DNA from 2 places in the Acidicapsa ligni genome. Region 2 is predicted to be linked to the other one. Evidence: riboswitches for the same ligand, from Rfam matches in the RefSeq annotation. Region 2 holds a riboswitch; the other holds the start of a gene.
The links. Region 2 has a riboswitch for fluoride ahead of eno (phosphopyruvate hydratase). Riboswitches for the same ligand answer to the same signal wherever they lie in the genome.
Positions count from the first base shown of each region.

Region 1 (3,410 bases), 370 kb from region 2:
GAGATCGGTGCCGTGGCCAGTCCAATGAAGTAGCGCTGGGTCGTAGCACTTCCGTTGGTCTGGCGGCCCGGCACATAGAGATTGGCGATCTGATCGTCGATGGCGTAGCCCACCAGGTTCGCGTAGTTCAGCATGCCTTTTTCATTGTCGCCCTGGGTCCAGACCACCTGCGCAACCGTGTGGAAGATGCGGCGCTGATAGGACGCAGTAGGCATGCGGTGATAATGCGGGTCCTGGTGCATGATGGACGGAATCAGGAAGGTATTGAAAAATTCCCCGGTCAGATCCTCTGTGTAGCTGACGCCCACGTATCGTCCAAAACCCGGCATACCCGGGCCATAGGCAGAGTGCGAATCCGCGCCAACCGAGATGGCCGCCTCGCCAAGAATCGTGACAGCGTTGAACGGGTCGACGAAGTTCCGCAGCGCCAGCCAGCCTTTTTCCTTTGGCGTAAGTGGCTTCACCTGGGGCCCATTCACAAAGCTCTTGTACCAATCCATATTCGGCCACGGACAAGGCATGAAGCGGCACTCTTTTTTCGTGTGCGCATTCGCCGGTTTTGGCTCATCCGGCAGATTGCCGGATGCATTGGAAGATGTATTGGAGGGTGCAGCCTGCTGCTCGTCCGTAACCAGTAGCGGAGCAGGCTCTCGGGCAGCGGATGCCTCATACAGCGACACAAGTTCGGCAGGCTCAGGCGTGGAAAAATGCGCCTCCTGCGCCATCGTCGGAGCTGCAAAACTGAATACGAGGCAACCGAAAAGGACCACAGAGATTCCTGTGGGAGCGGTGGAGAAAAACATTTCGTTGAGTTTGATGGGCTTCACTGGAATCATTTTCATCTTGCTTCACCTTTCGATGTAAAAAAAGTGAAAAAGGTAGCCCGCTCCGGAAATCCCCGCGCAGGAGTAATGTTTACGGCACCCCGCAAGCCCGATTCGCCGCCAAACCCATTGACTAGAGCGCACGCGATGCCCAGACTTAAAGCGAGGTCGCATCGTATATGCAGGATTATGCTTCATCTCGAAATCCGTACGGAAGCGGGTTTGGCCAGCGTGTCGAAGAGGCCGTCGATGACGTTGCCTACGAACTTCGCAGCGCAGTAGCCTACGTTGACCGAGTCGTGGTTCCACAGGTAAGGCGAGAGTCGAGCGGCGCTCTGCGATTGCTGGCGGGGCACTTGGAGAAGCTGGCCAACACTCTGCATCCATACACGCCTAAATCAGATGCCCCGAGTTCGAGTACAAGTACGAGCGAAGGGTCCGCGCGTTGAGTGCCCGGCAATATGCCGTGGCAGAGATGCTGCCGCAGCGTGAAACAAGGCGCAGATCCGCGCTGCTGGGCGCTGCCTCACTCATGATCACCGGACTCATGATGGCCGGGCTCGCAGGCTGCCACCATCATCAATACGCTCCCATAGCAAACGCCCCCGCGCCCCCACCGATTCAGTCCCGGCAACCGTCTTACAGGCCAGCGCCCGCACCTCCTCCACCGAGCGTAGTTACGGCCGATGACGAGCAATACGTGGCGAGTCACAAGCCAATCTATTCCGAAGAAGGCGTAGCGAGCTGGTACGGACCGCCCTACCATAATCGGGTTGGTGCCAATGGCAAGGTATTCGATCAAAACGTAATGACCGCGGCGCATCGCACACTGCCCATGGGCTCGCTGATTACCGTGACCAACGAGAAGACAGGCCAGTCGGCGACAATGCGCGTGACGGATCGCGGCCCCTTTGTACAGGGGCGCACACTCGACCTTTCCATGGCATCGGCAAAGGCCACAGGCGTATATCGCGCAGGTCTCGCAACGGTGCGTGTGGATGTGTATGAAGCCCCCCGATCAATCGACGTAGGCGGCCGCTGGTGCGTACAGATTGGCGCGTTTGAGCACGAGGGCAAAGCTGTGAAGCTGCATGAGCAACTGGAGCGCGAGTACAACACGGCACAGGTAATCGATTTTTCCGGACCAACTGGATACTGGGTGAGAATTCGTCCTGCTGGTGATAACCGAGAGTCGGCAGAGATGCTGGCCAAGCGAATCAGGCCAGTCGAAGGCGATGCCTACCTGGTACGGCTGGACTGATCTCGCCGATAGCTCAACCGCAGGATTTGTTTGACCCGATCGAAGACGCTTGGTACTCTACGGGTACATTCTCAGGGTGATGGAGTTCGCCCCGAACCGCTGCGCAACCCGCGCATGCTGATGACTCCTACGATTCTGTAGGAGGATACTTGCCCAAAATCTTTGCTCGTCTCGCACCGCTCGCAAACGCCGGTCCCATGCGTTTAGAACAAGTGCGCGTATTCCTCAGCCTTGTCCGCTGGCTATTGATTGCCGCGGCGGTAGGAGTGCTCGCCGGATCAGCTTCAGCACTGCTGTTGGTCTCACTGGCATGGGCGACAGATGTGCGTGAAAGCCACAAGTGGATGATCGCTCTCTTGCCCGTTGCAGGGCTCGCCGTCGGTCTGCTCTACCACTACTTCGGCAAGTCCGTTGAGCGCGGAAACAATCTCATCATCGACGAGATTCACGACCCGAAAGCTACCCTGCAACTGCGCATGACACCGCTGATTTTGCTGGGTACGGTGATCACGCATCTCTTTGGCGGATCGGCCGGACGCGAAGGCACCGCGCTCCAGACAGGCGCTTCGCTGGCGGACCAGTTGACGCGGCCTCTCGGGCTAAACGCGCGGGACCGGCGCATTCTACTAATGGCTGGCCTGAGCGGCGGATTCGGTTCCGTGTTTGGAGTGCCGATGGCAGGCGCAATCTTCGGCATTGAAGTGCTGGCCATCGGCAGCGTCGGCTACAGCGCCCTCTTCCCCTGCCTTGTAGCCTCGTTCGTAGGGGATTACGCGACCCATGCCTGGGGCGTTCAACATACCGCTTATCGAGTAACAGAAATCCCCGCCATGAACTGGATTGGCTTCCTCGCAGCGATTGCTGCCGGCATAGCTTTTGGACTCGTGGGCATGCTGTTTGCACGATTGACGCACACCATCACAAAGTGGAGCAAGCAGACAATCCGCTGGGAGCCAATGCGGCCTTTTGTAGGCGGCGCGATTGTCGCGGCAGCCGTGTTTTCGATAGGAACGACAAAATACATCGGACTCGGTATTCCGATGATTGTGGATTCGTTTTCGCAACATCTGCCCGCATATGATTTTGCAGCGAAGCTCCTGTTTACCGCAGTAACACTGGGCTTTGGCTTCAAGGGCGGCGAAGTCACACCACTGTTTTTTATCGGCGCGACCCTGGGGAATGCGCTTGCGTGGATATTGCCGCTGCCACCCGGTCTGCTTGCAGGAATGGGTTTCGTGGCAGTATTTGCCGGTGCAGCAAATACCCCGATTGCCTCTTCACTCATGGCGATTGAGTTATTCGGTGTTGAAGCAGGGAGTTATGCG
Region 1 is NZ_JAGSYG010000001.1:1,101,224-1,104,633, reverse strand. It holds gene OHL19_RS04350 (hypothetical protein) at 1-842, opposite strand, end outside; gene OHL19_RS04345 (hypothetical protein) at 1,019-1,207, opposite strand; gene OHL19_RS04340 (septal ring lytic transglycosylase RlpA family protein) at 1,270-2,085, shown strand; fluoride riboswitch at 2,152-2,222, shown strand; gene OHL19_RS04335 (voltage-gated chloride channel family protein) at 2,235-3,410, shown strand, end outside.
Region 1: linked by a shared signal. The riboswitch ahead of OHL19_RS04335 (voltage-gated chloride channel family protein) and the one ahead of eno (phosphopyruvate hydratase) in region 2 are both predicted to bind fluoride.

Region 2 (3,410 bases):
GCGCCGTCCCGAGTTGTGACATACCCCACGGAAGCAGGAAAACGTTGCAGAAGATGGTGTACAGGATGAACTGCTTCATCATGGATGACCACTTGAGCAAACCAAGTAGGGGACCCGAGTATTCGAGAATCCGCGCCTCATCGATCATGTAGATCTCGAGATGCGTACTCGAATGGATGGGCAGCCGGTCCGTTTCGACCAGCAACAGTGCGAAGAACGCGAGGATCAGAAAGAGATGCGCAGGATTCCAATAAAGAGAGGGGCTGGACAGCAACAGATGGTTCACGACGAACGGCAGCATCGCTTTGGCGAGTAGGCTAATGCCGACCAGGACCAGAATCAGGGTCGGCTCGGCAAGAATGGTCAACATCACTGCTCGGCTGGACCCAATTCCACCGTAAACATTTCCCGTGTCCAACCCGGCCAGGATCACGATGAACGAACCGAGCGTCAGAACCATGCCGCCGCCGAGCATGTCTCCCATATCGGATAGCGGCAGCGGGCGGTCCGTGAGCACTGGAATCAAGATCGGGACGATCAGCATTGCGGTAAATGCAATGATCGGAGCGACAAAATAAATCCACGACGCAGACTCTGGCGCAACGGTCTGTTTATGGAATAACTTCCACAGATCGCGGTAGGGTTGGAAAATGCTGGGTCCAGAGCTCCGCTGTACCCGTTCCTCGGCCTTCAGGATGAATCCTTGCAGGAGCGGGGCGAGCAGAAGAACGCAGAGGACCTGTCCGATCTGGAGGATCAGATTGGGAAGGATCACGTGGACCTCCCCGGCCGGAGATAAGGGCCGACGAGAGCATCAAGCGAGGGAGGACTGTGTGTTCTCTGAGGTCGATCGAGTTGAAGGGCCAGACCTTTTTTCATCGTACGACTCCTAGGGGGGTAGGAGTCATCAGCCCAAGGGGCGGTTAAAGGTGGACCTCATCACCGAGCGAATTGTGTCTTTCAAATCTCGCAGCCTCGGATCGCTCTGTCAAGTGAAGAAACGACTTAGCATCATCCCGGCCTGCGTGACCTTGCGCTCCTTGAGATGCGAAATATTCCGCGAAAGAACGCATGATCCGGTGCGCTCCATCAGACGGTCTGGTTGACAAGCCTCACCGTGACCTTTAGGTTATGGTGTGTGTAGCGGTGAAGGAGTTCACCTTATAACCGCTGTTTTGCCAATAGGTGGAACAGATGATGACTCCTGGCAGGGGATCCTGTCGCGGAGTCATGTCTACGGCGCGATCCCCAAGAAAATCTAAAGCGTGGAACCTGCAGGCCTCCGTCTTTGACCGGTCGCTCTGCATGTGGTGGCGTGGATGTGCGCAGATTGGGCAATTCCCAATCTGACTTTCTTGTAAACCGGAAGATGGCCCGGTTGGAAAAGGTGATGGAAATGTCGGAAATAACCAAACTGTCAGCCCTCGAGATTCTGGACTCACGCGGCAACCCAACTCTGTCTGTAACGGCAACGCTATCGAGTGGGACGACCGGGACTGCCAAGGTACCGTCTGGCGCTTCCACCGGAAAGCGTGAGGCCGTAGAGTTGCGCGACGGTGACAAGTCTCGTTACGGGGGGAAGGGTGTTCTGGTTGCCTGCGCGAATGTCGAAGGCGAGATCGCAGCTAAGGTGCGGGGGATGTATGCAGGCAATCAACGCGAACTTGACGATGAACTCCGGGCGTTGGATGGCACCCCCAATAAGTCCCGGCTTGGAGCGAACGCGATCCTGGGCGTTTCCCTCGCCGTTGCCCGCGCCGGAGCGGCGTACCGTGGCCTCCCGCTCTACCTGGATCTTGCGACCGAGCATGGCCACCTATTGCCAGTCCCGATGCTAAACGTACTGAATGGTGGGAGACATGCGGACAATAGCGTCGATTTTCAGGAGTTCATGATCGCTCCAGTCGGCGCACCATCATTTCGAGATGGCTTAAGAAGTGCCGTTGAGACCTTTCACGTTCTTAAAGCTGTACTGCAAAATAAGGGCTATAACACCGCTGTGGGCGACGAAGGCGGATTCGCTCCGGAACTCAAGTCTAACGAAGAGCCGATTGAACTAATTCTTGAGGCCATTCTCAAAGCTGGATATAAGCCGGGCGAGGACATTGCGCTAATGCTCGATCCGGCTGCGAGCGAGTTCTATGAAGAGACGGGGTACGTCTTTCGCAAGTCTGACTGCAGCACAAAAACCTCAGAGGAGATGATCGCGCTCTGGAAACATTGGCTAAGTCAGTACCCCCAAATCTGGTCCCTCGAAGATGGCCTTGCTGAGGATGATCGAAGCGGTTGGCAACAGCTGACCAATGAATTGGGCGACAAGATTCAGCTCGTCGGGGACGATAACTTTGTAACCAATCCAGAGCTCTTTCTTCGTGGAATTGAGTCTGGCATCGCAAACTCTATCTTGATCAAATTGAATCAGATCGGCACGGTGACTGAAACCTTGGATTGCATCGCCATGGCTCGCGAACATGGATACACCGCGGTCATCTCCCACCGTTCCGGCGAGACCGATGATACGAGCATTGCTGATCTTGCCGTAGCGACGGGCGTGGGCCAGATTAAGGCCGGTTCCGCCAGCCGGGGTGAACGTATTGCCAAGTACAACCGGCTTCTTGAAATCGAACACGAGCTGGGCAACCAGGCAAGCTATGCGGGAAGGCACGTCTACAAACGGTGGAAAGAAGGTAAAGAACCGCAGACACTGGAAACGGCCTCGCGGCAATAGAGGAGGCGGCTTTACCTTCTTTGAGACGATGACACGCTTGGGCCAAAAGATGGGGAGTATCAATGGATCTGAAGCAATACGAGCAATGGAAGTTTGGCTTCGCCGATATTCTTAGAAGTGCTCGGGCTCTCGATACAAAGGACGAGCCTCTTCGATCGGAATGTGTCTCTCTCCAAGCCCGATTGGCCGAAGATAAATTCAATCTGCTCGTCGTGGGCAGGTTCAGCCGAGGAAAATCGACCCTCATGAATGCCATCCTGGGGGGCGAACATCTTCCGACAGGGATCGTTCCTTTGACATCCGTGATTACGACGGTTCGATATGGGACCCGAAAACAGGCTGTACTTAACTTCAACAACAGCGGTATGCGCCGAGAGATTCCTCTCTCTGAGTTGCCCGCGTACGTGACACAGAAGGGCAATCCGGGAAATGAGAAGAATCTCGCCTATGCCGAGATCGAGTTGCCTGTTGAGATCCTGCGCCGAGGCTTCTTCTTCGTGGATACTCCTGGGTTAGGATCCCCCATCGTTGAGAACACGCTAACAACAGAGAGATTCCTGCCAGAGGCAGATGCCTTCGTCCTCGTGACGAGTTTCGAGAGCCCGTTGACAGATGACGAAGACCGCATCCTTCAACGAATCAAGAACACCGACAAGAAAATCTACGTCGTGGTCAACAAGCA
Region 2 is NZ_JAGSYG010000001.1:1,472,571-1,475,980, reverse strand. It holds gene OHL19_RS06040 (respiratory chain complex I subunit 1 family protein) at 1-775, opposite strand, end outside; fluoride riboswitch at 892-953, opposite strand; fluoride riboswitch at 1,137-1,214, shown strand; gene eno (phosphopyruvate hydratase) at 1,397-2,728, shown strand; gene OHL19_RS06030 (dynamin family protein) at 2,791-3,410, shown strand, end outside.